Flocculibacter collagenilyticus: one gene and its partner. The protein of the gene in region 1 binds, or shares a complex with, the protein of each later gene. Links are inferred from orthologs where the notes say so. Each region holds a gene or a part of one and is shown on either strand. Other genes may lie near its edges. The genes, in order: iscU and HUU81_RS09650.

Region 1 (15,875 bases):
GCCACTGTCGTAAACAATAATGTCTTCACCATTATTTTGTGCTTTTAAGATAAAGTCGAACCCTTGCTGGCTTAATGATTGGTAAATTTTTGCCATCATGGCATCTAGTTCAATTACCACTTCTACCAGCCCTTTTAATTGCGCATAGCGATCAGTTTGCTCGGGTATCGATAACATATTACCGTACACAGGATAGTAGATAACATTACCTGTGAACTTTACGTCCTGTTGGGCTAGCCTTATTGGTGGCGTTGAAACAAAACTCGCGTTTTCAATGGCATATTTGATATTTTGCTTAACACTTGGGTGAGTTAAAACATCTAAGCCAAGTGCTGCTTTATTCGATTCAAGTGGCTCAATATAAAAAATTGGCAGGTAATACTCTTGAACAGGTGCATGCACCATTTGCTGGTTGTAGAGCATTTTTTTGATGTAAAAATCGTCTATCCCTTGTTGCTTGGCATCAAGGTATAACTGATCACGTTGAGCATGTTCGACTTTGGGTAACCAGCCCATTGCCCGTGTTCTAATATCATTTTGCGTTACAATTTCTACGTACTGCGCAAACTCTTCACGCGAGACAAGTTCACTGCTTTGAAAAAAAGCAGTGAGTGAAATTAAGCGAAGCTCAATGGTGTTTCTTAATATGGCAATTTCTTTACTAAACGTTTGAGTGTGATCAACAAAAATTGTTTTTTGATCTTTTATGTATTGCTCACGCGAGAGCCAAAATATAAAGCTAATCGCAACAAAAATTAATAACGAGGGAATGACAATTTGTAGCTTGTGATGACTTTCTTCTAAAATGTCATTTTTCAATAAGCTTAAAACAATAGGTAAAAAGAAGAGTACGCCAACAGCATCGCCAGCCCACCAAATAAACCAAACAAATATGGCCTCGTTAAGCGCATGAATGCCTGAATATACCTGCACAAATGTGCCTATAGTTGCACTAATCGTACATGCAATGGGCCCAGCGACAAAAGCCAGTCGAGACAGTTCTGCAATTGAGCTAAGCCTGATGGGGCGAGGGCAGCAGCGATAAATCATCAATTTGGTGATAATGAATTGTGCGATAGTGCCACAAGTAAGCGTGGCCGAAATGAATAAATTGCGTACTTCAATAGTTTGGAAACTAATATTAAAAGCAATGTAATGATCAAATACACTGGCTAGCAATACACCAAAAAGGGCTGCTCTACCTAAGCAAAGATACAAACCCAAACCAATCCCCGCTGCAGGCCAAATGGCGCTAGCGAAACCTGGCGGTATCGTAAACTGCATGCCAATTTGGGTCGCAATTAAGTAACTGATAAAGCTAATAAGAATAATGTTAAAGGTGCGAATAAAGTTCTAGCCTCATTGTTGTTTCATTATTATTAGCCAGCCTTGGCAAACTATTGAAGTGTCCTAATAATTACCTTAACGATTACATTGAGCGCGCATATTATGTGTGTCGGTGCCGGCGCTTAAATTTATTTCTTAGTGTCCAGCCTAGTAAAAATATGCCTGATAGCCAAATTAATAGTAGAGCAATTGCAACGGGCAAGAATATCCAAAGTTTCGCGCTATCATGAAAAAAGCTACCATCATGAATTGCTTCAATTGTATCTGAGCGACGGTAGGCGATATGTAATAGCTTACCTGAGTCAGCATCTATTTGCGCCTCCCAATTATTTACCGCTAATATTTTTATGACTCCCTTACTAGGGCGAACATCTAGCTTTTGTATATCCTGCCAGTTTGATACTGACAACTTATCTATTCTCTGGGCGATGGAAAGTATTTGTGTAAATGCAATAGTCGGTTCTGCCGCTTGACCTCTAGCAGTGGGGGGTTGTACCCACTCAAATTGCTTTTTCACCTGTAGTAGTAGCCCGCTTACAATCACAATAACGACGGGGATAGCAATAATCAGCGCTGCCCAAAAGTGGAAGCGACGAGTATGTCGTTTAGCTGACGGCGACATAATAGTGATCCTAAAAAGCGGCAATATAAATAAATGCACTCTAGGATAGGCTAAGTGTTTATGCAAGCTCAATTTTTTCTGTTCTTATTGTGCCTTACCTAGCCAGCAGGTGTTACATCGGTAACTGCTGCTCTATTAATGCTTTGGCATAATCCATATCGATGTTTTCCAAGTATGGCTCGCAATCGCGCAACTCGATATCAGTGTTCTTAGTTAACTGTGTCAGCTTTTCATCTAACTTTGCACTTTTTAGTAGCTCGGCAATAATATTTTGCTGAATACGCCCACGCGATTGAGCCTCTGCATATGGCAGGCGATGAAACATCACCATAGAATAACGAGGGATAAAGCGATTAGGAAAGCGTTTTTCAAGCTCAAAGGCGAGTGCTTTTTTGAGAATATATACATTGTCTCTAACACTGTCCCGCATTTCTATGTAGTTTTCTAATGCCATTTCTGCAATTGCATCGGCATTGGGTTGCCGAACGGCTTGAAAGGCGGGAAGCACAGCTTGCCAGTCATCATTATGCTCGATTAATAAGCGGTTTAATTCACTACAATCTTCAAAGCCGCAGTTCATGCCTTGTCCATGAAATGGCACAATGCCATGTGCTGCGTCGCCAATTAACAAGGTATTGGTTATGTTGTGCCACTGCTTACATCTTACTGTTCCTAATTTACCGGTTGGATTATCAAAAAATGCATTTGCTAAATCAGGGATCAATGCCAGTGCGTCAGGGAATTCTTGCTGAAAAAACGTCATCACCGCATCTCGGTTTGAGAGTGTGGCAAAACTGTTTTTGCCTTCATTAGGTAAAAATAGCGTCACAGTAAAGCTGCCGTCCATATTTGGCAGGGCAATTAACATATATTGTCCGCGAGGCCAGATGTGTAAAGCCTGTTTTTCAATTTGAAAATCACCAGTAGTTGTTGCTGGAATGCATAACTCTTTATAACTGTGAGGCAAGGTTTCAATGATATTATGGTCAGTTGCGCTTTTATTAAGAGCACAAAGCATTTGCTCCCTGACTTTTGAGCCAGTGCCATCTGCGCCGATTAACAGCGAAAAATTATGAAGTAAAGTTTTACCCGCGTTAGCATGTTTTAACTGTAAAACCTGTTGGGTAAAATCAATATTTTCTACATTGTGATCAAAATGGAAGGTAACGTTGCCTGTGCTTTCTGCACTGTCCATTAAGCGTTTATTCAAGTCTGCTCGCGAGACGGAGTAAATTACTTCATGCTCTTTAATGCCATAAGGTTGAAAATTGAGCTCGCCGTATTCATCGTGAAGCATTCTACCAGCCATTGGAATTAGCATTTTTTCTACTTCATCCATTATTCCAACTTGTTCAAGCGGGAAAATACCTCGGTTGGCAAGCGCAAGGTTTATTGAGCGTCCTGCAGAAATTTCGGTGTTTCTCATATCAGATCGCTTTTCAAATACCGTTACTTGGTAATTTCGTTTGGCTAAAAACATAGCTAGCAATGAGCCAACCAACCCAGCGCCAATAATTGTGATAGCTTGCTTTGTCATAAGTGCTTCCTTTTGGCATTAAGAATATCTATTCGAGTTATATCAAACAGCTTTTTAAAACTCGTACAAAGTGATAAACATCAGTAAAACTGTTGTACAGTGGTACAGGTGCGGCACGAATCACATTAGGCTCTCGCCAGTCGGTGGTTACACCTGCTTCTTCTAATGACTTGAATACTTCTTTTCCTTGTTTTCCTGCAATATTGACAGTTAACGATAATTGGCAGCCACGTTGTGCGGGATCGCTCGGCGTAATAATACGCACCAAGTCGCCTAATTCATGCTGGAGTAAATATTCAAAGTAATTGGTTAAACGTGTTGATTTTTCACAGAGCACCGACATGCCGCCAGCGTTTTTGAATACCGCTAAAGAAGCACGAATAGCAGCAAGTGATAAAATCGGCGGGTTACTTAATTGCCAGCCTTCAGCAGTAGGAATAGGGTTAAAGGTGTTTTCCATTTTAAAGCGGGTTTGTTTGTCGTGCCCCCACCAACCAGCAAATCGGTTTAAGTTGGTGTTGCTGCTGTGGCGCTCGTGCACAAAACAGCCTGCGACCGAGCCGGGGCCTGAATTCATATATTTGTATGAGCACCAACAGGCAAAGTCTACCTGCCAGTCATGCAATTGCATGGTTATATTGCCTGCTGCATGAGCTAAATCGAAGCCAACCTTAATGCCTTTTGCATGTCCCCACTGGGTTATTCTTTGCATATCCAATACTTGCCCTGTGTAATATTGCACGCCGGGCAGGAGAATTAAGGCAATAGAGTCGCCTTCACGCTCAATCAGCTCTTTAATATCATCGTGATTGATAAGCTCTTCTCCATCGCGCGGAGCAATTAATAATAACGCCTCGTTAGGGTCGAAACCGTGATGCTTTATTTGCGATGTTACAGCGTAATGATCGGAGGGAAAGGCATGATCTTCAATTAGAATTTTATAACGCGTTTTAGTGGGCTGGTAAAAGCTCACCATCATAAAGTGAAGGTTAGCAGTGAGTGAGTTCATGCAAACCACTTCATTAGGTTTTGCTCCTACTAAGTCGGCAGACTGCTCAGTTAAAAACTCGTGATATGGCATCCAAGGAAATTCGCAATCAAAGTGTCCTTTAACGCCTAAAGTTTGCCACTTTTTTAGCTCCTCATTGACGTATTCAGCGGTAAGCGTGGGTTGTAAGCCTAATGAATTACCTACGAAGTAAAGTTCATTTTCACCGTTTGCTTGTTTAGGAATATGAAATGCGTCTTTAAATGATGCGAGTGGATCTTGTTGATCCAGTGTTTGGGCAAACGCCAAATTGGGCTGAAATTGATTGTTTTGCACTTGTTCAGTCATTGGTTGCTCTTTTAATTCAATTTATATGGCTTGTAAGGAATACAGCAACGGTCTACTAGGTGCTGCATCTAATTCAAATGGTGCAATTTGCAAATTTAATAAATACAAACCATCTTCAAGGGTGTTCCCTACGTACACCATTTCTGTAATGCTTTTTGAAAGCTGCGTGTCATCTCCGCATAACCTTGCTAGCGGTGCCACTTGCCAAAAAATATGATGGTTGCTCATATGGCCTTGATCAAACATTTTGTCGATAGAGGGCATGTCTACCAGTAAGTGGGTAACCCCGCGTTCATTCAAATATTCGATAGCGTCGTTAGTGAAGTAGGGCGGCTGATTATGCTCACTGTAACAGGCTCGCTGTTTACTTTGCTCGTTAGGTAAAGTGCGAATAACCAACGCTGTTAAGCATTCATTATTAATATGTTGTATTTGGTGCATCAGCTGCTGTTTAGTAATTAATTTATCACCCTCATCAATACTTGGATCGTATTGTTCTTTTGATTGATTTTGTGAAGGAGTAGGTGTGACCGATATCAAAGTACAAGGTATTAAGCTGTCATTCAGGGTTTGGTTAATGCTAATGGGGTTATGCACAATGTGACCCACACATTCAGTATGAGTGCCATTGCAATGGGGATTCATGGTTATTTGTGTGACATTACAGCTGCCACCAACACGGGTATCACCAATAAACTGTGCTATTTTCATTGACGATGCCTGTGCGTAATCGGCACCAAAATGGTTAGGTTGCACCAGTTTGTTTGCTGTTAGATGTTCAGTGGCTGACGCTTCAATAAACGCTAAATCTATCGCAATACTTGTGGGCTGGTTCACTAGCACTTTATATTGTTGCTGATTTAGCTCAATGGTTAATTTCATAATGCTGCTCTGCGCTTAATTGGGAAGCTTTTTATTATTATTACAGTCAGTTTATAAATTGTGCTTTATCTAGATTCAGCCATTTCAATGCTGTGCCATGAAGCATTTGCGCTTTTATTTCGTCACTAAATGCGGTTGTTTCAATAAGTTTACCCGGCGCTAATTCACCTAAAGGAAAGGGGTAGTCAGTTCCAAGTGCAATTCTGTCAGCGCCAACTAAATCGACCATATATTTAAGCTTGAGCGGATCGTGAACTAACGAGTCGAAATACATTTGCTTTAAATATTTTCGCGGGTTCACAGAATTGTCCACTGCGCACAGATCTGGCCTCACATCAAAACCATGCTCAATTCTGCCAATGGTGGCGGGAAAAGAACCTCCGCCATGAGCAAAAGCTATGCGTAAGTTTGGTAAGCGCTCTAACACCCCACCAAAAATAAGTGAGCAAATTGCTCGGCTGGTTTCTGCTGGCATACCGACTAGCCATGGCAGCCAATATTTAGGCATCAGCTCTTTACCCATCATGTTCCATGGATGAACAAATGCTGCTGCACCTAGCTTCTCAGCGGCTTCAAATATTGGAAAGAACGCGGCATCGTCTAAATTACGATCATTCACATTACTGCCAATTTGCACGCCTGCTAATCCAAGTTCATTAACACAACGTTCTAATTCTTTAATGGCGAGTTCAGTGGATTGCATTGGAATGGTGCCCAAACCAATAAATCGAGAAGGGTGTTGCTGTACAACACCGGCTATATGGTCATTAAGAAAACGAGAAAGGTCGTAGGCATCTTCAGGTTTAGCCCAATAACTAAACATCACAGGTACGGTAGAGAGTACCTGAACATCAACCTGATGAGTGGCACATTCAGTTAGTCGTACGTCAGGATCCCAGCAATTTGCTTCAATTTCACGAAAGAACTTGTCGTCTTGAAACATGCGAGCACAACCACACTTGTGATGGTCTAAATGAATGAAGCCGCCGTAGCCGTATTTTTCTTTTAAATTAGGCCAGTTTTTCGGCAATATATGGGTATGAATATCAATTTTAAGCATTAATCCCACCTCAATGTATGTCTATTATTGTTATAGTTTGTTTGAGTTTGGCATCACCGTGCCACATTGATTACATGTGCGATTTTTCTCAGACTCAAAAAATCGGCTAAATACAGCTTGAAAATCGTTTTCAATATCTCGTAACGGAAAGTATTCTTCGTACAATTTGTGATGACAATTTTCGCAAAACCACATCAAACCGTCTTGCTCACCCTCTCTACGCTTCGCTTCAACGACTAAGCCAATTGAATTTTCAAAACGTACGGGGGAGTGAGGCACTTGGGGAGGCAATAAAAAAACTTCGTCAGCTTTAATTGGATGTACTTGGGGTTTTCCGTCAATCATTAAACGTAACTCCATTTCTCCTTCAAGCTGATAAAAAAACTCTGGCCCTTGATTGTAATGATAATCGCGTCGGCCATTTGGGCCGCCAACCACCATGACAATAAAGTCGCCATCATCAAATACTTGTTTATTACAAACCGGCGGTTGGAGTTGATCTCTGTGTTCATCAATCCACGTTTTAAAATTAAAAGGAGGCGTTATTTTGGTTGCTGAATTTGCCATGGTGTTGCTCCTTTTTATAATGAAGATGGCTTGTGAGCACTAGGTTTAGCATCTGAATTAATAGTTGCAATACACTTTAATTCGATAGCAATGGGGGTGGGTAAGCAGTTAATTTCAACGGTTGTTCTACAAGGTTGATTATCAGCAAAGTATTCGGCATACAGTTTATTATAAGTGGCAAAATCATCCTTCATGTTGGTTAGAAATACGGTAACGTCTACCAACTGTTCCCAACTAGAGTCTGACTCTTCTAGAATATAACGCACATTGTTAAATACACTGCGACATTGCGCTTCAATGTCATAATCTGCAATATTGCCGTTATCGTCTAGGGTTACGCCTGGGATTGCTTTGCTGCCTTTTTGTCTGGGGCCAACGCCTGATAAAAATAACAAATCACCGACACGTCTGGCATGCGGGTATAGTCCAACTGGTGCTGGGGCTTTATTTGAGTCGAATCGTTGCGGGTGGTCGCTCATGTCTTTACCTATCTTTTAAAATTTGGGTTATTTTATTTTTTGTAAAAAAGATATTTTATGTAGCGCTTTGATGAACCTATAAAAATTAACTTTGCTCGTTAGTTATCATGGTGAAGATAACAATAACGAAAAACATGCACATCAAAGCAGAATCTATTCAGATCCCGAAGTCGCTAAATTAGCAATGAAGAGAGGTCAGGCGAGTATCCATTTGCAGCCACGGCAGCTAGCAAAAATGGCACCTGAAGTTTTAATGATATTTGTTTTAACCATAAATATTATTGTTATTATCAATTATAAAAAACAGATAGTGTTGATTGATATTTATACATCTTTAGTACTTTATACAAACGTTTTTCGCTTCTGTAAAGAACCTTAATGCCTCAACACCGCCTTCGCGTCCCACACCTGATTGTTTCATTCCACCAAACGGGGTGCGTAAATCACGCATCAACCATGTATTTACCCATACAATGCCAAAGTCTAGCTGCTGAGCAAACGAATGGCAGCGCTTAATATTATTACTCCATACGGTGGCCGCTAAGCCGTATTCTGTTCCATTTGCCAGTGCAAGCGCTTCTTCGGTATTGTCAAACGGTTGCAGGGTTGCAACTGGGCCAAAAATTTCTTCTTGGTTTGTTCTGCAATTAAGCGGTAACCCTTCAATTAATGTTGGCTCAATAAAATAGCCTTCGTTGCAACGACCTTCAATGTAACGCTGTTCCCCACCCAGCAGAATCGTTCCGCCTTCTTCCTTAGCCAATTGAATATATGAAAGAATTTTATTCAAGTGTTGCTGCGACACGATAGCACCTTGCTGAGTGTTTACGTCTTTTGGATCGCCAACATTGAGCTGACTTACTTTAGCTATTAATGCCCGCTTAAACTTTTCATAAATTGGACGCTCAATATAAATACGTGAACTACATAAACAAATTTGTCCCTGATTAGCAAAGCTCGCTCTTGCCACTTGAGTTACAACGTCATCAAATGTATCTAAATCGGGCTCATCGTTACATATATCAGCAAAGATAACGGCAGGGTTTTTGCCACCAAGCTCTAATGATAGCTTTTTGAACTTAGGTGCAGCTAAGCTCGCAATGTGTGCTCCAGTTTTTGTTCCGCCAGTAAAACTAATTGCTTTTATTTTTGGATGGGTAATGATTGCTTCACCAACTTTATGGCCGTAGCCATGCAGTATATTTAGCACACCCGGTGGTAGCCCTGCCTGTTGGCACAATGATGAAAGCAAAAATGCTGTCATGGGCGTTATTTCACTCGGTTTAGCAATTACGCAATTACCCGCTGCTAGTGCTGGTGCTATTTTCCAAGTGAACAAATAAAGTGGTAAATTCCATGGTGAAATACAAGCAACAATACCAATGGGGTCGCGTAAAGTGTAGTTAATCGCCTCATTAGCCATGGTATGAGACTCACTGGCGTATTGCGTAATGGCGTGGGCAAAAAAACGAATATTGGAAGATGCACGCGGTATATCTACTTGCTGAGCAAGGCTTACAGGTTTGCCGTTATCTACCGACTCAGCTTGTGCAAGGGCTTCAGCGTTTTGGTCAATAAGGTCGGCTAAACGCATTAACACTGCTGCACGCTCATCAATACTTGTTAACTGCCACGTGTTAAAGGCTGATTCCGCTGCTACCACAGCATTAGCAACATCTTGCTCATCTGAATCAGCAGTTAGCGAGTAAGGTTTGCCAGTAGCGGGCTCAATATTATCAAAAAAGGTATTTGATACAGGCGGTACTAGTTCACCACCAATGTAGTTAATTATTTTTGTTTTAGTCATTGGGCAATATTACTTAAGTTAGCTGCTATAAACAGGCTGTGCGACCGCCATCTACTGGTAAGTTTGTACCAGTAATGTAGCCTGCACTTGGTGATGCTAAAAACGCCACGGCGTTAGCAAACTCTTCAGGCTCGCCAAAACGGCGTAGTGGAATTAATGACTTTTCTTCTTCAATTACCTGTTCGATAGGTTTGTTTTGCTTGTTCGCTTTATTTTGAATAATTGCATCTAATCGCGCAGTGTTCGTTGCACCGGGCAATACATTGTTGACTGTGATGCCAAAAGCGCCTAGCTCATTAGCAAGGGTTTTGGCCCAGCTTGCCACAGCACCACGTACGGTATTTGAAACACCTAAATTAGGGAGTGGCTGCTTAACCGATGTAGAAATAACATTGATGATGCGGCCATACATTGCACTTTTCATTCCGGGCAGTAATGCCTGCACTAAATGATGATTATTAATTAAATGCTGATTAAACGCATTGATAAACGCGCTAGGTTCGGCTTGATTTGCTGGGCCAGGTGCGGGGCCTCCCGTATTGTTTACGAGAATATGATAAGTAGAAATTTGTGAAAGTTGCTGCTCAATCGCTTTTTTCACTGCGTCCGTATCACTAAAATCAGCAACTAAACATAGATGTTTTTGGCCTTTACTCGTATCAAGTTCAGCTTTTACATCATTTAAACTCGCTTCGTTACGGGCAAATAGCGTGACATTAGCGCCCAGTGAAGCCAACTCTTTAGCGATTGCTTTACCAATGCCTTGGCTACTACCACATACCAATGCATTTTTATTTGTTAAGTTTAAGTTCATTGTTGCTCCGTTGTTATTTTTTTATCCAATATGGTCAAAACTAAAGCAATTTTTTAATCAAAGCAAACTAGAGATAAGCAAAATGAAGGTAAACCGCTTAAGGTTATAAAGTATGTCTGGTTGCTATAACTTTATGGATGCGAGCTTTAATAGAGCTATGCTATAATTTTTCACCTTTTTGACCGCTAGGCGTAATTAGTTGCTTTGATTAGCGGTTTAAACCTTACCTTATTCATATTAAACAAGGGTTCACTCAGTGTTAGATCAAGTCAGAATTGTGTTAGTTAATACGTCCCATACGGGTAATATCGGCTCTGCAGCTCGTGCCATGAAAACAATGGGCTTGTCTAAGTTATATTTAGTTGACCCTGTTTCAGCTCCTGACGGTAAAGCATCAGCACTTGCTGCTGGGGCAACCGATGTACTTGCTAATGCAGTTACCGTTAATACGCTAGAGGAAGCCATTGCAGACTGTGGTTTAGTAGTGGGTACTTCTGCGCGCTCAAGAACCTTATCTTGGCCTATGGTTGAACCGCGTGAATGTGGCAAAAAACTTGTCGCTGAAGGTGAGAAATATCCCGTTGCCTTAGTCTTCGGAAGAGAGAATAACGGTTTAACGAATGAAGAGTTGCAACAGTGCCATTACCACGTTTGTGTGCCTGCAAACCCAGAGTATTCGTCATTAAACCTAGCGATGGCCGTTCAGTTACTTAGTTATGAAACGCGTATGGCGTGGCTAGATAAAGAAAATGGCCACTATCAAGAAGTAGAAGAAGAGTACCCAAGATCGGCTGATTTAGAGCGATTCTATGGTCATCTACAAGAGACATTATTGGAAACAGGGTTTATTGTTAAGCAGCATCCTGGACAGGTAATGACAAAATTACGCCGCTTATTTAATCGTGCGCGTCCAGAAGAGCAAGAATTAAATATCTTACGAGGTATTCTTGCTTCAGTTCAAAAACTAACAAATAAAGGTTAACTGCTTCGTGTTTAAACGCATAAAAGAAGACATTAATAGCGTTTTTAATCGCGATCCTGCTGCGCGCACTTTTTTTGAAGTGTTAACAAACTATCCCGGATTGCATGCAATTTGGGCGCATCGTCTTAGCCACAAATGTTGGACAAACAACTGGAAACTATTAGCACGATTTATTTCTACCATTGCACGCTGGATAACTGGAGTTGAAATACACCCCGGAGCCACTATTGGTCGTCGATTTTTTATCGACCATGGTATGGGAGTGGTCATAGGTGAAACTGCTGAAATAGGTAACGACTGTACTCTATATCATGGGGTTACATTAGGTGGAACCAGCTGGAACGCTGGTAAACGCCATCCAACACTTCATGATGGTGTGGTAATTGGTGCTGGCGCAAAAGTGTTAGGCCCATTAACGGTAGGCAAAAACGCAAAAGTAGGCTCAAATTCAGTCGTCGTAAAAGACGTGCCGTCAGATGCAACAGTGGTTGGTATTCCGGGAAGGGTTGTGATGACGGTAACCGACAAGAAAGAAACCCAAAAACGCGAAGAAATAGCTCAGAAATACGGTTTTGATGCATACGCCGTATCGCCTGACAATCCCGATCCTGTTGCTAGTACAATTGGTCGTTTGCTTGATCATATTCACATGATGGACGCTAAATTAAATGACATGTGCAAAGTGATCAATCAGATGGGCGGTAACGTATGTGATAAAGGGTTACCCGACATTGATGTGGATAGCCCTGACTTTAAAGAGGCTGAAGAACAAGCTGCGAACCAACGTAAAGAAGCGTTTGACTCGTTTGATCCCAAAATTTAACGGTGCCACATTATTATTTACAAATGTCAGTTATTTACGAAGTTAACATCTGGTTGAAATTTGACATATCGATAATACCCGAGTAAATTAGTCAGGTAATTACTTGACTATTTTAGTCGGAAATGTAGAATGCGCGCATTCATCAATATGGGTTTTAAATTTAATGAAATTAACTTCAAAAGGTAGGTACGCGGTTACAGCAATGCTTGATGTCGCCTTGCATTCTGAAGAGAACCCAGTGCCTTTGGCTGATATATCAGAAAGACAAGGAATATCACTGTCTTATTTAGAGCAATTATTTGCCAAGCTGCGCAGAAGCGGCTTAGTTTCTAGTGTTAGAGGGCCCGGTGGTGGTTACCATTTAGGTCGTGACGCTCAAGGTATTTCAATAGGCCAAGTTATTCACGCTGTTGACGAGTCAATCGACGCCACTCGATGCCAAGGCAAAGGCGATTGCCAAAATGGTGAACGCTGTCTAACCCATACATTATGGTCTGACTTAAGCGTCAGAATTGAAGAGTTTTTAAATGGGATCAGTTTAGCAGAACTGGTTACCAGAAAAGATATTACAACAGTTTCACAACGCCAAGATAAGCATGGTATTGATAAACTGTTTGATGCAAATACGTTAAACGTTAACTGCCAGTTATAACTGGTTTAGTTAAAGACGGAGAAAGTAATGAAGTTACCGATTTATTTAGATTATGCCGCAACCACTCCTGTAGATCCCCGTGTTGCAGAAAAAATGATGCAAGCTCTTACAATGGATGGCAATTTTGGTAATCCTGCATCTCGCTCTCACCGTTTTGGCTGGCAGGCAGAAGAAGCGGTTGATATTGCGCGTCATCAAATTGCAGATCTAATTAATGCTGATCCAAGAGAAATTGTATTTACCTCTGGTGCTACAGAGTCTAACAACTTAGCTATCAAAGGTGCAGCAAACTTTTATAATAAACGTGGTAAGCACGTTATTACCGTTAAAACTGAACATAAAGCAGTGCTTGATACGTGTCGTGAATTAGAGCGACAAGGCTTTGAAGTAACTTATATGGAAGTTGAAGCGAACGGTTTACTTGATCTTAAAAAGCTAGAAGCTGCCATGCGCGAAGACACAGTACTGGTTAGTGTAATGCACGTTAATAACGAAATTGGTGTAGTGCAAGATATCGCAACAATCGGTGAAATGTGTCGCGAACGTAAAATTATTTTCCATGTAGATGCTGCACAAAGTGCAGGTAAAGTAGCCATTGATCTACAGCAGTTAAAAGTCGATTTAATGTCATTTTCTGCTCATAAAATTTATGGTCCTAAAGGTGTTGGTGCGCTTTACGTTCGTCGTAAGCCTCGTATTCGTTTAGAAGCACAAACGCATGGTGGTGGGCATGAGCGTGGCATGCGTTCAGGTACCTTAGCTACTCACCAAATCACTGGCATGGGTGAAGCTTTCCGTATTGCAAAAGAAGAAATGGAACAAGAATCTGCACGCATTCGTGAGTTACGTGAACAGTTGTGGGCAGGGTTACAAGATATTGAAGAAACATACATTAACGGCGATTTAGAGCATCATGTGCCGGGTATTTTAAATGTAAGCTTCAACTTTGTTGAAGGTGAGTCATTAATCATGGCGCTTAAAGATTTAGCTGTATCGTCTGGTTCAGCATGTACTTCAGCAAGCCTAGAGCCTTCATACGTACTACGTGCATTAGGTTTAAATGACGAATTAGCACACAGCTCTATTCGTTTTAGCATTGGTCGTTATACCACTAAAGAAGATATCGAATTTACTATCGACTTAGTTCACAAAGCGATTGGTAAACTACGCGACATGTCACCATTATGGGAAATGTTTAAAGATGGTGTTAATTTAGAAAGCGTAGAGTGGGTTGCGCACTAACAGCGTAAGTAATGAATTTAGGAGATTGTAAAGATGGCATATAGCGAAAAAGTAATTGATCACTATGAGAACCCACGTAACGTAGGTTCTTTCGAGAAAAGTGATAAGAATGTTGCGACAGGTATGGTAGGTGCACCGGCTTGTGGTGACGTGATGAAGCTTCAATTAAAAATTAATGAAGATGGCGTAATTGAAGACGCAAAATTTAAAACATACGGTTGCGGTAGTGCGATTGCATCCTCATCACTGGTAACAGAATGGGTTAAAGGCAAAACCATTGAACAAGCAACTGAAATTAGTAATACCGAAATTGCAGAAGAGCTAGCATTACCGCCAGTGAAAATTCACTGCTCAATTTTAGCTGAAGATGCAATTAAGGCAGCAGTAGAAGACTATAAGAAGAAGCAAGCTGGATAAGCAAGCATTAAAATAGTTTAAGGATTGTTATGGCGATTTCGATGACACCTGCAGCTGCAGAACGAGTAAAGTCTTTTATTGAAAACCGTGGAAAAGGCATTGGTTTGCGTGTAGGCATAAAAACCACTGGCTGTTCTGGTTTAGCATACGTCTTAGAGTTTGTGGACGCGCTGAATGAAGATGATGAAACGTTTACTGATCAAGGTGTTACTTTAATAGTAGATCAAAAAAGCTTGGTTTATATTGATGGAACAGAATTAGACTTCGTTAAAGAAGGGCTTAATGAAGGCTTCCAGTTTAATAACCCAAATATTGCAGGTGAGTGTGGTTGTGGTGAAAGCTTCACCGTGTAGTTATTATGTATTGCTGTTTTAATTTTTATGATAGCACTATTTGTTCAAAATCAGCTTTCTTAACTATTCTCGCAGGCTAACCTAATTAGGTGCCTGCGAATTCAATTTGAGGCCTACATTGAATTACTTCGACCTATTTAACCTTCCTTTTGACTACAATATTGATGTAGCCGAACTTTCTTCAAAATATCGCGATTTACAACGTGCGGTACACCCAGATAAATTTGCCAACGCCCCAGAACGCGACCGTTTATACGCTGTACAAAAAACAGCAGAAATCAATGATGCATTTCAAACACTTAAGCACCCCTTAAAGCGAGCAGAGTATATGCTTGCAGAAAAAGGGGTAGACATTCGTGGCGAACAACAAACCATTCAAGATCCTGAGTTTTTGATGGAGCAAATGGAACTGCGTGAGCACCTCGAAGATATTCCTCATAGTGACGATCCTGAAGATGCCATTTTTGATTTTGACAATGAAATAAAAACCACTATTCGTCACTATACCGACGAGCTTAAACCATTGCTAACAGCAACGTGTGAGCTAAAACTTGCAGACGCTGCGAACTGGGTAAGAAAACTTAAATTTATGTATAAACTACGGGACGAACTAACGCGCTTAGAAGATAAGTTGCTAGATGATTAGTGCGTGTTTCCTATAGATTTAATAATACTGAACAACAGAGCTGATTTAGACAATTATGGCATTATTACAAATTGCAGAACCAGGACAAACCGCAGCACCGCATCAGCGTAAGCTTGCAGTAGGAATCGATCTCGGTACAACTAACTCGCTAGTCGCGACAGTTCGCAGTGGTCAAGCAGATACGATTAAAGACGAAAATGGGCAGGACATGCTGCCATCAGTAGTTCATTATACAGAAACTGATGTGGTAGTAGGGCATGAAGCGAAACAGATAGCGGCTAAAGATCCTAAAAATACGATTGTTTCGGC
Region 2 (16,070 bases), 1.1 Mb from region 1 along the record:
AGAATGCTAATTCAACCGATGAATTATACGGGTCGTTACCACCTGAAATTGAATAGTTAAGTGCTTGAATACCATTTGGTAACGCTGCTGCATCTTCAACAACCTGCTCTACCGCTGCAATTAACGCAGAACCCGGGCAGCTATCAATACATACATCATACGCGATAATGTTTGCATGTGGTGCCACACCAGAAATCTTACGACTTAACGACGTGGTAGGCGCATTCAGCGTTGCAGGGTCAATCACATTACCAGCAACCGTACCCGCCGTATGACTTCCGTGACCGTCATTATCTTCTGGTGACGATGGATCTTCACCAGACTGCACCATATCCCATGCGCCAATCAGCTTATCGTTACAGAAGTCAGGATTTACCGTGTCACAGTAACTGCCAGGAATGTAATTACCTTCACCTAACGGGTTTGAATGGTCATAGCCATCATGTCCCACATCAGCAAAAGACGGGTGATCATGATTAATGCCTGTATCTAAAATAGCAACTACTGCACCTTCACCTTTAGTGCCGCCCATTTCCTTGCTATTAAAATCGAAAAACTCCCACAATGATTCAGCGCCCATCCATGCAGGCCCCACATCAGTTAATGGAATTTCGTGAGTTTCTCTTTCAATGCTAACTACATTGCTATTTTTTGCTAAAACTTTGGCTTCTTCATTGGTTAATGAAATGGCCATACCATTAAATACATTTTGGTAGGTATGCGTTACTTTAATGTTTCGACCTAACGCATTTTCAAATGATTTTGTGTGTGATTTTTGTTGAGATTTTAAAAAGTTTTTGTACTGTTTGCTTGCCGTACTGCGAGTATTTAGTTTCGTTTTGCCTGTTATTGCATTGCTTGTTGCCGCAATACCCTTAATGCCACCTGTATATTGGGCTAACGCAGGCTCTTTAAATCGAACGATATAAATTTGTTCTTCTTGTTCAATTTTAGATTTAACTTTTTTATCACTTGCTGCAGAAACTTGTTTAACAACAGTCACTCCAGTGCCGGTTGCCACAAGCTTATTTGCACCTGCTGCATTAGCAACGCCATTCGACATTACCAACATTGCAACGGCAACACTCACCGCAGACTTCCGTAAACTACTAAGGCTGTTGTTACTATGTTCTATTTTCATCAGCTTTTTCTCCACCGATTATTATTGTTTTTAATAGTTCAACAGAGACAACATTTACTGGTTAGCCACACTGCTACAAACAACGAGCACAATATTACTCGTATTCCTAATTGGCATTTAGCAAATCATCGTTGATCATTGTGGTACATGTAACTGGGAAGGAAGCTAATTCACCTTAATCAATACTGTGTTAAGACAAAAATTAGCTAGCATCCCTGCTAACAAGATTTAGATTACACACTTTTTAGCCGTTGTACAATTTTTAATCTTAAACTATTTTTTAAGCTGGTAATGTTACATAGCTTATTGTTTTGTAATGGGTACTCACCATTCGCTATTTGTATTCGTAATACTGTTTATAACATTACATCTAATGAAAAACTCGGACCTTTAGGTACTATTTGAGTTGGATTAATCGTTTTATGGCTATAGTAATAGTGCCGCTTAATGTGCTCAAAATTAACAGTTTCTTTAATCCCTGGCGTTTGATAAAGCCGTTTCATATATTCAAAAATGTGATGATAATCCTGAATGCGCTGCTTATTACATTTAAAATGCCCAACATAAACGGCGTCAAATCGAATTAACGTTGTGAACAATCGCCAGTCGGCTTCTGTTAAAGTCGATTCCACTAAATAAGTATGGCTAGATAACATTTCCTCCACCTTATCTAAGGCTGAAAACAACTTATCAAATGCCTCTTCATAAGCAGCTTGCGTAGTTGCAAAGCCACATTTGTACACACCATTATTAATGTTGTGATACACAAACTCGTTAATTTCATCTATTTCTTGTTTTATTGGTGCAGGGTAAAAATCTACAGTATTGTTCGTAACATCGTTAAATGCAGTATTAAACATACGGATAATGTCAGCAGATTCATTAGACACTATCGTCCCCGTTTTTTTATCCCACAAAATGGGCACGGTTACGCGACCAGAGTACTGACTGTCCGCCTTTAAATACACTTGGTATAAATAATCGGAGTGAAAAAGATGATCGGGCAGATTATTTTCAACTGAAAATTCCCAGCCGTTTTCCAGCATATCGGGTGATACCACCGACACATCAATAATATTCTCAAGCCCTTTTAATTTTCTAAAAATCAACGTGCGATGTGCCCAAGGGCATGCAAGCGATACATAAAGGTGGTACCTGTTTGCTTCTGCAATAAAATCTTCATCTTTATTGTTAACCTCATTTGCAGGCACAATAGTTTGTCTAAACTGCGAGTCTTCTCTAACAAATTTTCCCCCGCTCTCCTTGGTGTCATACCACTTATCCTGCCACTTGCCGTTTACTAACAACCCCATACTTCTCCCCTTACCTCATCGTAAAATATAAAATGACCTAATTTTGCAACAAAAAATTCAGACTCAATATAACCAATAAGTGTAGTTTCAATTTTGACAAAATAAGAAATTCTTTTATATTTCAATTAGGTTAAAACAACTTTTTTGGATACGTCTTAACATGTCAGAAAGGGAAAAGTGCAAATATCAATCTCCGGCAGGCCCCAACTGTCAAGAAGTAGACCTAGGTGCAGGCTACTGCTTTTGGCACGACCCAAACTTTGACAAACAAGGACTAGATGTAAAAGAAAAACTCGAAAAGCTTGCAGAATCTGGTGCGTCATTGCATGGATTAAAATTAAAGCGAGTTAATTTAGAAAATGTAAACTTGGTAAAGCGCGGTTGCACAGACGCTTATGGCTACGACCTATCCTATTCAGACTTCTATCGTGCCAACATGCGCGGCGCACACCTTTTCAATATGAAGCTAGAAAACGGCTCACTAATGAAAGCCGACTTACGAGACGCCAACCTGCACTGCTGCAAATTAAAAAACACTAACTTGTTAGGCACTAAGTTAATCGGTTCTAAAATAGATAATTTAGAGATTGGAGATGAATTACTGCAAGAAGCCGTCGCCAAGCAAGCGTTAAAAGATCGAGATATTGAAAAGGCCGTTGATCATTTCGAACAGTCTGAAGAAATTTACCGCGATCTTCGCCGAGCAGCAGAACATCAAGGCTTATTTAGTTTAGGCGGAAAATATATCCACAAAGAACTAACCATGCGACGCTATCAATATCCGCACTACACAAGTAAGCGGCTATTCTCAAAGTTTGTTGACTTATTTTGCGGCTACGGCGAACAACCTTTAAATGTGATCAAGTTTTCACTCAGCCTCATTTTTATCTGCGCCTGTTTATATTTTTTATTTGGTATTAAATACGGCGACACCATTATTCAACTAGATATAAACAGTAACTTCATCACAAATGTATCCGACTTTTTCTCAGCCTTATATTTCAGCGTCGTCACCTTCACCACATTAGGCTACGGCGATTTAACGCCCGTCGGTCCCTCCCGAATTATCGCCGCCGTAGAAGCTTTTACTGGCAGCTTCACCCTCGCCTTATTCGTGGTGGTGTTTGTGAAGAAAATGACGCGATGATAGTAACTGCTTTTCGCTAGCTATACCCTCACATAGAATTTATTAAGCCATAAATATATCGGAAGGCGCTTACGGCTTTTCTAACCCACGGAAAGTGTAAGTCGGTTAAGCACAGCGCCACCCTAAAAAATAATCCAATGTACAGTCGTGAATCAACTAATTAAAGGTACAGCCATAAATACAAAACTTAAGTAGCTAACAGTATTCTGAGCCTTATTCTGTTTCTTTTATCGGCTTCTCAGAAATCCATAGTTTAATATGGCCTTTAACTACTACTATGCTGTTTTCATCATAAGCAGTAACATTTACTAGCATGTCTCCTGGTTTCCAGTCTTCCGCTGATACACTTGCTACGCAGCGAATATCACTGCCAGCTTTAGCGGTATAATCAACCGACATTCCTTTAGGGATCCAGCGAAGACTTGGAGGAATTGAGGCTTCCGCCATCACCCCCATAGCCATCTCTAAACCATTACAAATCGCTATAACATGCACCGTTTGTATGTGGTTAAATACTTTCTTTTGCTTTTTAATCAAGCACTCACAATAATTAGGGGTTAGTGTGGTTATATGAGGGTTAATGGTAGAAAAATAGGGAGCAACTTTGCTAACAACATACGAGAAAATCTTTTTCCCAAAAGGTAGCCGTTTAAGTTTATTAAATGTATTTAGTGTTTTATTAGACTTGCTCATATTCAGGAATAAAGTTTATTGCAAAGTGAGTGACGAGTAGTCACATTGTAACCCTCTCTGATATTGGTATCTACCATACTATTTATGCTAATCCACATATTATCTGAATTTGCGCTTACCAAATTTCGTTCAGTCTGCGATAACACGCTGTGCGCGCTTCTATACTTAGTGTGAGCTAGCCGTTAAGGTTGCTTTTAACAAGGCTATATCTTGCGAAAATGCAGCTAACTCAAAAAAGATTAGCTCTAAAGTCCTTGTTACTTTTTGCAATTTCTTTTGCTTTATTTCTAGCAAACTCTTCTTTAGCACCGTCACCAAGCTTTTGATAAGCATCCGCAAGGCTGTCATATGCATTGGCGGCATTTGGGTATAACGAAACCCAGTATTGAAATAGGGTAACAGCCTCGTCAATTCTGCCTTTCGCTAAAAGCATGTAACCAATTCTTTTTATTCTATTTCTATTGTAGTACCGCTCTCCTTTTGGAAACGCTTCAAATCCGTATTCATTGCTTAAATTACTGTAGTAAGTTTTTAGATTTTTTAACGTTTCACCCGGCGTTTCGCTAAAGAAGTTGCCGTAATTTGGATCCCATGAGTTTGGCGGAAATATAAAATTAAATGCAGACATTACTGAAGGTATAACCGCTGCGTAGCTGTTATAATCAATTAACTCTTGTTTAAACTTAAACTGCTTATTATCTGATTGAGCTAACTCTTTCCTTAAATAATCATAACCTTCAAGTATTTTAGGGTTTCTGCCTCCGCCATTTTTCGGCATTGATATATACAGGTGCCCACCCAATTCTTTGTTGCTATTAACAGTGTTAATAATTTTGTCAAATACGGTGTGCTCACCATAACCCAACGCCTTAAAGTTTGCGGTGTTTATAGCAATATGCGCATTAAACAATCCAGGTTCTTTCCAAAGACTATGAAGAGCAAACTGCCCTGTGGGAGACAATCCCACTAATATCTTAAATTCAGCAGCTGAAAATTGACTATAAATAAGTTGAGACACTTCATCTTTAATAAAATTAAGATACTTGTCTTGATTTCCGCCAAACCCATAGGGTTTACCATTCGAATTCAAAATTGCTGGAGACAAGTCACGTCTTTTTCCACTCTCATTTGGGATCCCAACTACTATTGCTTCAGGCATTTGGCTATTCAAACCAAGAAAGTGAATCTGACTAGCGATAGCGTTAAACATCAACTCTGCATCCATAACAAACACAACCGGGAATTTTTGCCTATCCTTAGCTTCTACATATGAATGTGGCAATGAAACAATAATTTCTTTATTTCCATCTAAATATTTAGATGGCACTACAAAATGAGCAATTGAGGGAGCCCCTAAATCTCCCTTAGCCTGATAGACATCATGAGTTTCGTCTGAAAAACTATTATTTGAAAAACATACTGCGTAAACCGTACATAAAAAAATAAAAATGCGCACTTGCAATTCCCTTATAAATTGAATGGTCCTAATACGTTGAATGATTTGTATAGCAATGTACGCCCAACATTATTTTTGCGCACAATTAAGCTCTTCAAGGCTCATTTTTTGGTATCAAAAGAAGTCAACGTCCAGTGTGTTTGATTTTTATACAAATATCAATTGAAAACTGGTTATTTTCGCGTCAGATATGTGTGAGAGTTCGCAGAAAAGGAAGCCCAAAGGAGCAGAGCTAATGAATTTATCAATCAACAACCTTTTGGCTGCCCCTAAATGCGTTTTAGTTGACCACTACACATTAAACCATACACCATGCTAGAAGGAGCCCTCGGCTTTTCCAACCTACACTACATAAACGTTAAGCGTAGGTCGGTTAAGCGCAGCGCCACCCGACAAATCAATCCGAGGTATGGCCGTTATCATTTGATTTCAGATTGTATGAAATCTTCTACTAACTTTAACAAGCAACAAGCACAACGCAATTAAAGTATTCAGTTTATGGTCTTGATAATTTAATTTGACAATCCCTTCTTCACTAACTGAATTTCTGAAATTAAAAATTAAATCTAGAATACCTGTTGAAGCCTCTTTAGTAGATACAAATCCAATCACGTCTCCATCTGAATAAAAATTATCATTCTCTGGTCTAATCTCAATCTTCTGTGGATGCTTGAATTCCCAAGCCCAATTAAAGACTCCATACTTTTTTTCTGGAACTTGTTGATTTTGAATTTTTATACAATTTCCGTCAATTTGAGCAACTAACTTTTCATTTTCATAAACATCCAACTGAGTTCCTGACTCTGGAATCATCACTGTGTAATCAAGTCGAATATCAGACTCCAAATACAGCTCATGTTTTATACCAGTTGTTCTTTGTGGATAATACTTTATAAATGCCATTATTTCCTTATCTCCAAACCAATAAATAGACTCCACCCAAACACTCATACAGTGAAGGTAATTCAAATTTAAAACGCGTAAGTCGGTTAAGCGAAGCGCCACCCGACAAATTAATCCGACGTACGGCCGTAGAGACTGCATGATATCAATGTATAAGCATAAATTTTTACGCATATTTTTTTATGCCTATCAACGCTACCTCTGCTAATGATTTTTATGGAGTTAAGAATGAAAATCAAACTCATGCCACTGCCAAACAAGACACATAAGCGAAAAAGTTGTTGTTAAGGGCAAAGAAGGTAAACCTTTACAAGTAACCTTTAAAGGTAAGAATATTCGGAATGGGTTTCGTACCACTTTAAACGTTGCATCTTTATGTTTTACTAGAAAGCACTCTTCACCAAAGGCGCTTCCTTTATAGCGATAATATTCATCAAATTCTACAAATAGCTCATTCTTATAATAAACGCGGCTTATATTCATTGCGTCAGTATGACGCTCAATTTTCATCTTTTCGCCACATAAATATAAAGTGTTTATTCCATCTGAATGAAAAACAACCCGCTCTTCCAAAAGGAGCTTAATAATTGTGCCATCAAATTCTACGCTGAATAATGATGTATCTACACCTGCTCCAATCAAATAAGGCTTAGTTACTCTTAGAAATTTGTGCGTAATTGAAATACTCAAAAAACTACACTCTTAATCCGTTAAAAATTCAAAAAGGGCTTGGAAAATAACCTTACTAACCAAGCCACAACCCTTTGATGTTAATACTAGCAATTTGTTATAAAAGAATTACCTCAGATGCATATCAATCACTGCTTACCCGCAATAAGCTGCTCTACGACGCTTGGATCTGCCAGTGTACTGGTGTCGCCTAAGTTTTCTAGTTCATCTTGCGCGATTTTTCTTAAAATACGGCGCATTATTTTACCTGAACGCGTTTTAGGTAATGCCGAGGCAAACTGTAGTTTTTCAGGTTTAGCAAACGCGCCTATTTCTTTTGCTACAAATTGAGTGAGTTCTTGTTCAAGCTCACTTGTAGCTGGAACACTTGCCATTAGTGTGACATAGGCATAAACCCCTTCTCCTTTTACATCATGCGGAAAGCCAACCACAGCCGCTTCAGCAACGGCGGGATGTAATACTAATGCACTTTCAATTTCCGCTGTACCCAGCCGATGACCACTAACGTTGAGCACATCATCAACACGGCCTGTTATCCAGTAATAACCATCTTTGTCGCGCTTTGCACCATCACCCGTGGTGTAATAACCTTTAAACTGTGAGAAATAAGTGTCATAAAACCGTTTGTGATCGCCATAAACGCCGCGCATTTGTCCGGGCCATGATTGTTTCATGACTAGGTTTCCAGCTCCCTCGCCTTCGATTTCGTTTCCATCATTATCAACAAGGGCAGGCTGTATACCAAAAAATGGACGTGTTGCCGAACCTGGCTTTAAAGTGGTTGCACCGGGTAATGGCGTAATTAATACGCCGCCAGTTTCAGTTTGCCACCATGTATCTACAATTTGGCACTGGCCATCTCCAACCACTTCGTAATACCAATGCCATGCCTCTGGGTTGATAGGTTCACCCACTGTGCCTAGTAAACGTAATGATGAACGGTCATGCTTTTGTACGGCCTCGTCGCCAAGACTCATTAGTGCACGAATAGCAGTCGGTGCGGTGTAAAATATATTTACATTATGCTTTTCAATAACTTGCCAAAACCGTGAAGCGTCTGGATACGTTGGTACACCTTCAAATACCAAGGTGGTAGCCCCATTAGCCAATGGCCCGTAAAAGATATATGAATGACCTGTTATCCAGCCAGCGTCAGCTGTGCACCAGTACACTTCACCGTCTTGATAGTCAAAAACGTATTTATGAGTGATTGATGCATAAAGCAAATAACCACCAGAAGTATGCAAAACGCCTTTTGGCTTACCTGTTGAGCCAGATGTATATAATATAAATAATGGATCTTCAGCGTTCATCACCTCGGGTTCACAATATTCCGCAGCACTTTCCATTAGCTCGTGATACCAGCAATCTCGCTGTGCGTGCCAATCAATCTTTCCAGCCGTACGTTTAACAACGATCACAGAATGAACATTAGGGCAAGACGCTACTGCTTTATCTGTATTCGCTTTTAAAGGAATGACTTTCGCCCCTCTTACTCCTTCATCCGCGGTAATCACCACTTGGCAATCAGAGTCTAAAATGCGTGACTTAAGTGACTCAGGTGAAAAGCCGCCAAACACAACGGAGTGCACCGCGCCTATACGTGCACAAGCGAGCATGGCGTAACCCACTTCAGGGATCATGGGCATGTAAATACAAACTCTATCCCCTTTTTTTACGCCTCGTTGCTTTAATACATTCGCGAACTTATTCACGTTATCGTAAAGTGCTTGATAGGTAACAGGATAAGAGTCGTTGGGTTCATCACCTTCAAATAGCATGGCCGTTTGATTCGCTTTTTCAGGTAAGTGTCTATCGATACAATTAACCGACACATTTAGCTCACCATCTGCAAACCAATTAATGTGCGCCTTGGTGTAGTCAACATCTTGCCCTTCGGTAGGTGCTTTATACCACGTCAATAATTCATTGGCTTTTTTAAGCCAGAATGCATCGCTGTTATCAATTGATTGTTGGTATTCTTCAAGGTAAGTATTGTGCGTAAAATAGGTGGGATGAGTAGACTGCTTAACGGGATATTCTTGTTCAAGAGGTCGCATGTTAATCCTTTATAATTATTTTTTATTCAGATTTTTATATACCCACTCTAACTGAAGATACAGCGTTATTGACGACGCTTTCACACTCATCACTTAGTTTGTCTAAGCGCTTGAGGAGTCGATTACTTGTCGCCTAGCTGCCTTTTCAATTGCTTTGGGTATACGTTTTGATTCTGCTACGCTAAAATTTATACAAATTTACTTGCTTCGTCATTAAAAAAATTGGATTATTCACGCCCATTTTATTGTTGCCTAGATAAACTTTGAATACCTTTACTCCTGAAACCATAGCAAACTCTTTTTCTATTCTTGATCAACGCATCAACGAACAGCCCTTAGTGTATTTAGATAACGCTGCCACAACACAAAAGCCACAATGTGTAGTTGATGCTGTTAAACACTACTATGAACACAATAATGCAAACGTTCACCGTGGTGCTCATCACCTTAGTGACTTAGCAACAGCGCAGTTTGAAACAGCCCGAGAAACCGTGGCACACTTTATTAATGCAAATAGCAGTAAAGAAATTATTTGGACGAAAGGCACAACCGAAGCCATAAACTTAGTGGCGCAAAGTTGGGGAATGACCAACTTGAGTGAAGGCGACGTAATAATCCTTAGTCAATTAGAGCACCACGCTAATATTGTGCCGTGGCAATTAGTGGCAGAAAAAACTGGCGCAATCATAAAGGTCGTTGGTTTAACTCAACAACAAATATTTGATTTAGAAGAATACAAACAATTACTCGCCTTAAAACCCAAGTTGGTTGCTGTAAGTCATGTTTCTAATGTATTGGGTAACATTCAGCCCGTTAAAGAAATTATTGAATTAGCGAAATCAGTAAACGCCACCGTATTAATTGATGGCGCACAAGCTGTTGCTCATGTTCCTGTAGACGTACAAGCACTGGACTGTGATTTTTACGTGTTTTCAGGCCATAAGCTTTATGCCCCAACGGGTACAGGCGTTCTTTATGGTAAAGCTGCTTTACTAAGTGCGATGCCTCCTTATCAAGCAGGTGGCGAAATGATAGAGCATGTTTCCTTTAGTGGCACGCGCTTTAACGAAATACCGTTCAAATTTGAAGCTGGCACGCCAAATATTGCGGGAGTTATTGGATTATCGCAGGCGCTTAAGTTTCTGACACAGTTTAATCGCCAAGATATTATTAACCACGAAGACCATATTTATCGTTACGCACTCGCACAATTACAGCAGCTTGCAGGTATTGAAATATACGGCGATACCAAACATAACGTAGGTGTTATTTCATTTAATGTAACTGACGAACATCATTCAGATATTGGCGTGCTTATGGATCAAAAAGGCATCGCACTGCGCACTGGTCATCATTGTGCTATGCCATTAATGGCATATATGGGAGTTAACGGCACTGTAAGGGCATCGTTTAGTTTATATAACACAATTGAAGATGTTGATCGTTTTATTCAAGCGTTAAAAGAAGTGAAGGAGTTTTTAGGATAATGCCAGAAACAAATAATTTAGCGATACCAACATCTGGCTATCAAGGCTTTGATGCTAATGAAGTGTTAGAACGTTTGAATCAAGCGACATCTTGGGAAAGCCGCTATCGTGAAATTATGCTTCTTGGAAAATTACTTCCACGCTTACCAGAAGAATTCAAACGTGAAGACGCTAAAGTAAAAGGCTGTGAAAGCAACGTTTGGCTGTATCACCAACATAACAACGGCACACATACTTTTATAGTAGATTCAGATGCTAAAATTGTTCGTGGTTTAATTTATATTATTTTGGCGTTATTTAATGGCAAAACAAGCACCGAAATCGGTAACACAGATCATACTGCTTTTTTTGAAAATACCGGATTATTGAAACACTTAAGCCCTTCGCGCGGCAATGGCATTAAAGCGATAATTACTGAGATATTAAATAACACTCATGTAGATTCAAACGCTTAAATTGCACATCGGCTTATGGAGCTTTGCAGCACGCATTTGATCGTGCTGCAACATTAAAGACTTATTTCAAAACAACGTATTGAATAGCCATTAGCGCTTTTTATTTAGCGCTTCTTCTAGCTCAAACGGCGAGATTACCAATCCTTCCTCTTTATCGTCTGGGCAAATAACTAACATTAGCTCATCTTCTGCCATGCCATCAGTCCATTTTGTTTCCCAGTCCGCTAAAGATATAGACATAGGCTCACACCCTTCCCACTCTTCTTTCGCCCAATTTTGCGCATCTACTTTATTGCTCCACACAGGAATGCAATCCTCTTCCTGAGCAACCATCATTACTGCGCCCACCTCATCTTTTAAAATCCAGATGGTTTTAGTTTCAATGAACACATTAACTAAATGATTAAAACGCTCTTGCGCAGACATAGTGGCTATATTTGGAGATGACGACATAATTTTTACTCTTATTGGCATATTAGCTGCGAATTATAGCAGCTCAACGTAAAAAGGCTGCTCATATTTGAACAGCCTTTATTTAAAATGAATAGTTAAGCGCTACGGTTATACGCGACGCTTAAGTGCTATAAGCAAACGCTATAGTTAAGCTTGATATTTTTTACCAAGATATAACCACGTTTCTAACACGGTATCTGGGTTTAATGAAACCGTATCAATCCCCTGCTCCACTAACCATGCAGCAAAGTCTTCATGGTCGCTAGGACCCTGACCACAAATACCTACATATTTGCCTTTTTCTTTCGCTGTTTTAATAGCCATAGATAGCAGCTTTTTAATGGCAGGATCACGCTCATCAAATAAGTGGGCGATTAAGCCTGAATCTCTATCTAAACCTAACGTTAGCTGAGTTAAGTCGTTTGACCCAATTGAGAAACCGTCAAAGTACTCTAAAAACTCATCTGCAAGTAACGCGTTTGAAGGTAATTCACACATCATAATAATACGTAAACCATTTTCACCACGCTTTAAGCCTTGCTCTTCAAGTAATTCAATTACTTGGCGTGCTTCACCTACTGTGCGAACAAATGGAATCATAATTTCAATATTGGTCATGCCCATGTTATTTCTAACACGCTTAATTGCTTCACATTCCATAGCAAAACAATCTCTGAAGTCTTCAGAAATATAACGTGAAGCACCACGGAAACCAATCATTGGGTTTTCTTCTTCAGGCTCGTAAGCTTCGCCGCCTACTAAATTTGCGTACTCGTTTGACTTAAAGTCAGACATACGCACAATCACTTTTTCTGGCGCAAATGCACAACCCAGCGTTGCAATACCTTCAGTCAATTTCGCCACATAGAATTCTGTTGGCGACTCGTAGCCCGCCATCATTTCGTCTATTTCCGCTTTTACGTCAGCCGATTGTGCGTCATAGTTGATTAACGCCTTAGGATGCACGCCAATCATACGGTTAATAATAAATTCTAAACGCGCCAAACCAACACCAGCATGCGGCAAACGCGCAAAGTCGAATGCTCTGTCTGGGTTACCCACGTTCATCATTATCTTCATTGGTAGTTCTGGCATCTCATCTACACGTGAAGAAATCACTTCGTAGGCAAGCTCACCTTCATAAACATAACCTGTATCACCTTCTGCACACGATACCGTTACTTTGCTACCGTCAGCAATTTTAGATGTTGCATCACCACAGCCAACAATCGCAGGAATACCTAGCTCACGCGCAATAATAGCAGCATGGCATGTACGACCACCACGATTGGTAACAATTGCAGACGCGCGTTTCATGATAGGTTCCCAGTCAGGATCTGTCATGTCTGTTACTAATACATCGCCTGGCTTCACTTGGTCCATATCTTCAATCGATGCGAGTACTTTAGCGACTCCGCTACCAATTTTATGCCCTATCGCACGGCCTTCTATAATTTTTGAAGACTGTTCATTTAGCTGAAAACGCTCCATCGTGTTGGAGTCTTCATTACTACGCACGGTTTCAGGACGGGCTTGAACGATATAAAGCTTGCCATCAACACCATCTTTAGCCCACTCAATATCCATTGGACGGCCATAGTGCTGCTCAATAATGACAGCTTGCTTGGCAAGTGCTTCAACTTCTTCATTGGTAATTGAAAACTTATTCGAATCGGTACTATCACAATCAATAATTTCAACTTGTTTACCGTGCGACGTATCGTCAGAGTAAATCATCTTGATTGCTTTGCTGCCTAATGTTTTGCGCACAACAGACGGCTTATTAGCTGCCAACGTAGGCTTATGCACATAAAACTCATCAGGGTTAACAGCACCTTGTACGACCATTTCACCAAGGCCATAAGAAGAGGTTATAAATACAACATCTTCAAATCCTGATTCGGTATCAATAGAGAACATAACACCTGAAGAGGTTAAATCTGAACGAACCATACGCTGAATACCAGCAGATAATGCCACACCACGGTGATCGTAACCTTGGTGTACACGGTAAGAAATAGCGCGGTCGTTAAATAGTGAAGCAAATACGTGCTTTACTGCTTCCATTACTGCGTCAATGCCACGCACATTCAAGAATGTTTCTTGTTGTCCGGCAAAAGAAGCATCTGGCATGTCTTCAGCGGTAGCAGATGAACGAACGGCAAAAGAGATGTCTTGAGAAGCATCGCCATGTAATTCACTGTAGGCGGTTCTGATTGCTGAATCTAGTTCAGGCTGGAAAGGAGTATCAATAATCCATTGACGAATATCTTTACCTGCTGCTGCAAGTTTTTGTACATCGTCGACGTCTAGTGTATCAAGAATGGTGTGAATTTTTTCATTCAAACCACTTTGCTCTAGAAATTCATTAAATGCGTGAGAGGTGGTAGCAAATCCGCCCGGCACTTCCACGCCTGCGTTTGCTAAGTTTGAGATCATTTCACCAAGTGATGCGTTTTTTCCACCAACGCGATTCACATCTCCCATGCCTAAGTCTTGATACCAGAGTACGTATTCTTGCACGGCTTTGCTCTCCAAATTGTAATTGTCGATTTGTAATGTTACAAATTGCTTTTCAAAAAAGCGGCGCAATCATACACTTTATAAAAATTAAGGTAAAACACTAATTTTTTATGTAAATTTATTACAACATTACGAGGTTTTTAGTGAGAACAGCTTATTTTATTTCCGACGGTACTGCAATCACATCAGAGGTGTTTGGCAACGCCCTTCTTTCTCTTTTTCCTATCGAATTTGAGCCAATAACCATTCCATTCGTAGAAACTACGGAAGCTGCAACCCGTGTTCAGGAGAAAATTAATGATCGTTATAAAACAACAGGCGAACGACCTTTAGTTTTTTATACGTTTGTCGATCCGGAGCTAACAACGGTTATTAGAGAGAGCGAAGGAGCCTGTTTTGACTTTTTAAACCATTTTGCAGAACCCATGGCGGCAGAGTTAAAAATTGAGCCTAAGCCGAAAGCGCATAGAACTCACAGTATTCATGAAAAAACCTACGACAACCGAATTGAAGCCATAAATTACACCATGGCAAATGATGACGGGCAAAATCTCACACACTTTGATGAGGCCGATATTATTTTAGTTGGTGTCAGCAGAACGGGTAAAACCCCAACAAGCTTATATTTAGCAATGCAATATGGCATTAAAGCAGCAAATTACCCCTTTATTGCCGAAGACATGGACAGTCTTAAATTACCTAAAGTGCTAAAAGAAAATAAGTCTAAACTTTTTGGGCTGACCATCAACCCAGAACGACTTGCCGCTATCCGACATGAGCGCCGTGCGAACAGCCGATATGCCAGTATTAGACAATGTAGAATTGAACTTAGAGAAGTAGAAATGCTGTATAAAAAAGAGAAAATTCAATATATCAATTCAACACACTTATCTGTTGAAGAGATCACCGCAAAGATCTTAGGAATGACAGGCTTAGAGCGACACAAGTATTAATATTAAGTAATCGGACATCTAATAACTATATAGTACTGTGGCACTACATTGATACCAGTTAAGTCAGACCGATTTAATTGGTATTAAAAAATACAGGACAAAATAAAACTGTGTGATTTAAATAGATAAAAATAGAATTTAGATATTATGAATAAAATAATAAAGGAAAGGAAATTTGGAGCGTGTAATGAGGTTCGAACTCATGACCTCAACCTTGGCAAGGTTGCGCTCTACCAGCTGAGCTATACACGCTTCATAAGTAACATCTGGTTGTGTTACAAGCAGTTTACTCGTTAAGATGGTGCCCGGGGCCGGACTTGAACCGGCACGTCCTTACAGACGAGGGATTTTAAATCCCTTGTGTCTACCAATTCCACCACCCGGGCAACGAGTAATTTTTTTTATAGTAGAGATTGGCGCCCTACTTTGAAACTTTGTTTTAAGCTTTAGGTAACTTTCGTTCCCTGCTGCGTTTCAACGGGGCGCATTATTAAAGTTTTCTGCAAAACTGTCAACGGTTAAAAGTGATTTTTTTTAGTAATTCAGTTTGTTCGATTACTTTATGTACATAAACGGTAGAATTGAACACTTTTCCAACTATAACACTACTAAAGCTTGTTGGCTTTTCCTGCCCAAAGCATGGATTAACTCTCTTCTTGTTCTTCTAACGAATTAAACTTTATCGTCCCGTCTTTTTTCCAAAACGTTAATGCTGGTACTTGCACTTCCCACAATGCATTCGCATTCCATGTGTATTCATCTTCAAACCGTTGCTTAAAGTACTCTGGCTCGTATT

What was found.
Region 2: the proteins of iscU (region 1) and HUU81_RS09650 are in contact, whole or in part, in a solved structure (PDB 5XT5), measured with the Bacillus subtilis proteins. The link is inferred for Flocculibacter collagenilyticus from one-to-one orthologs.

What each region holds. Positions count from the first base shown.
Region 1 is NZ_CP059888.1:1,084,138-1,100,012, forward strand. What follows is about bases 13,116-15,875. They hold iscU (Fe-S cluster assembly scaffold IscU), read left to right. Parts: upstream 13,116-14,183; coding sequence 14,184-14,567; downstream 14,568-15,875. Other genes in these bases: HUU81_RS04855 (IscS subfamily cysteine desulfurase), read left to right, coding at 13,116-14,150; iscA (iron-sulfur cluster assembly protein IscA), read left to right, coding at 14,597-14,920; hscB (co-chaperone HscB), read left to right, coding at 15,039-15,566; hscA (Fe-S protein assembly chaperone HscA), read left to right, coding at 15,622-15,875. In the rest of the region: HUU81_RS04790 (CHASE domain-containing protein), read right to left, coding at 1-1,347; HUU81_RS04795 (PepSY domain-containing protein), read right to left, coding at 1,448-1,969; HUU81_RS04800 (FAD-dependent oxidoreductase), read right to left, coding at 2,082-3,506; kynU (kynureninase), read right to left, coding at 3,544-4,842; HUU81_RS04810 (cyclase family protein), read right to left, coding at 4,864-5,724; HUU81_RS04815 (amidohydrolase family protein), read right to left, coding at 5,771-6,784; HUU81_RS04820 (3-hydroxyanthranilate 3,4-dioxygenase), read right to left, coding at 6,815-7,351; HUU81_RS04825 (RidA family protein), read right to left, coding at 7,366-7,830; HUU81_RS04830 (aldehyde dehydrogenase), read right to left, coding at 8,165-9,637; HUU81_RS04835 (SDR family oxidoreductase), read right to left, coding at 9,663-10,451; tRNA (cytosine(32)/uridine(32)-2'-O)-methyltransferase TrmJ, read left to right, coding at 10,708-11,433; cysE (serine O-acetyltransferase), read left to right, coding at 11,441-12,256; Fe-S cluster assembly transcriptional regulator IscR, read left to right, coding at 12,420-12,908; more of HUU81_RS04855, read left to right, coding at 12,936-13,115. UniProt on the Bacillus subtilis protein: Part of the SUF-like system that mediates the biosynthesis of iron-sulfur (Fe-S) clusters. Acts as a sulfurtransferase and thus transfers sulfur from SufS to SufB.
Region 2 is NZ_CP059888.1:2,168,489-2,184,558, forward strand. What follows is about bases 8,824-11,778. They hold HUU81_RS09650 (cysteine desulfurase), read left to right. Parts: upstream 8,824-9,666; coding sequence 9,667-10,890; downstream 10,891-11,778. Other genes in these bases: acs (acetate--CoA ligase), read right to left, coding at 8,824-9,403; HUU81_RS09655 (SufE family protein), read left to right, coding at 10,890-11,345; HUU81_RS09660 (DUF2750 domain-containing protein), read right to left, coding at 11,436-11,778. In the rest of the region: HUU81_RS09610 (S8 family serine peptidase), read right to left, coding at 1-1,141; HUU81_RS09615 (glutathione S-transferase family protein), read right to left, coding at 1,498-2,454; HUU81_RS09620 (ion channel), read left to right, coding at 2,615-3,601; HUU81_RS09625 (hotdog fold domain-containing protein), read right to left, coding at 3,815-4,294; HUU81_RS09630 (alpha/beta hydrolase-fold protein), read right to left, coding at 4,524-5,750; HUU81_RS09635 (hypothetical protein), read right to left, coding at 6,180-6,653; HUU81_RS09640 (hypothetical protein), read right to left, coding at 6,876-7,343; more of acs, read right to left, coding at 7,472-8,823; more of HUU81_RS09660, read right to left, coding at 11,779-11,798; ppsA (phosphoenolpyruvate synthase), read right to left, coding at 11,946-14,321; posphoenolpyruvate synthetase regulatory kinase/phosphorylase PpsR, read left to right, coding at 14,465-15,274; HUU81_RS09685 (V-type ATP synthase subunit I domain-containing protein), read right to left, coding at 15,919-16,070. UniProt on the Bacillus subtilis protein: Type II cysteine desulfurase that acts as the initial step in the SUF-like Fe-S cluster assembly pathway.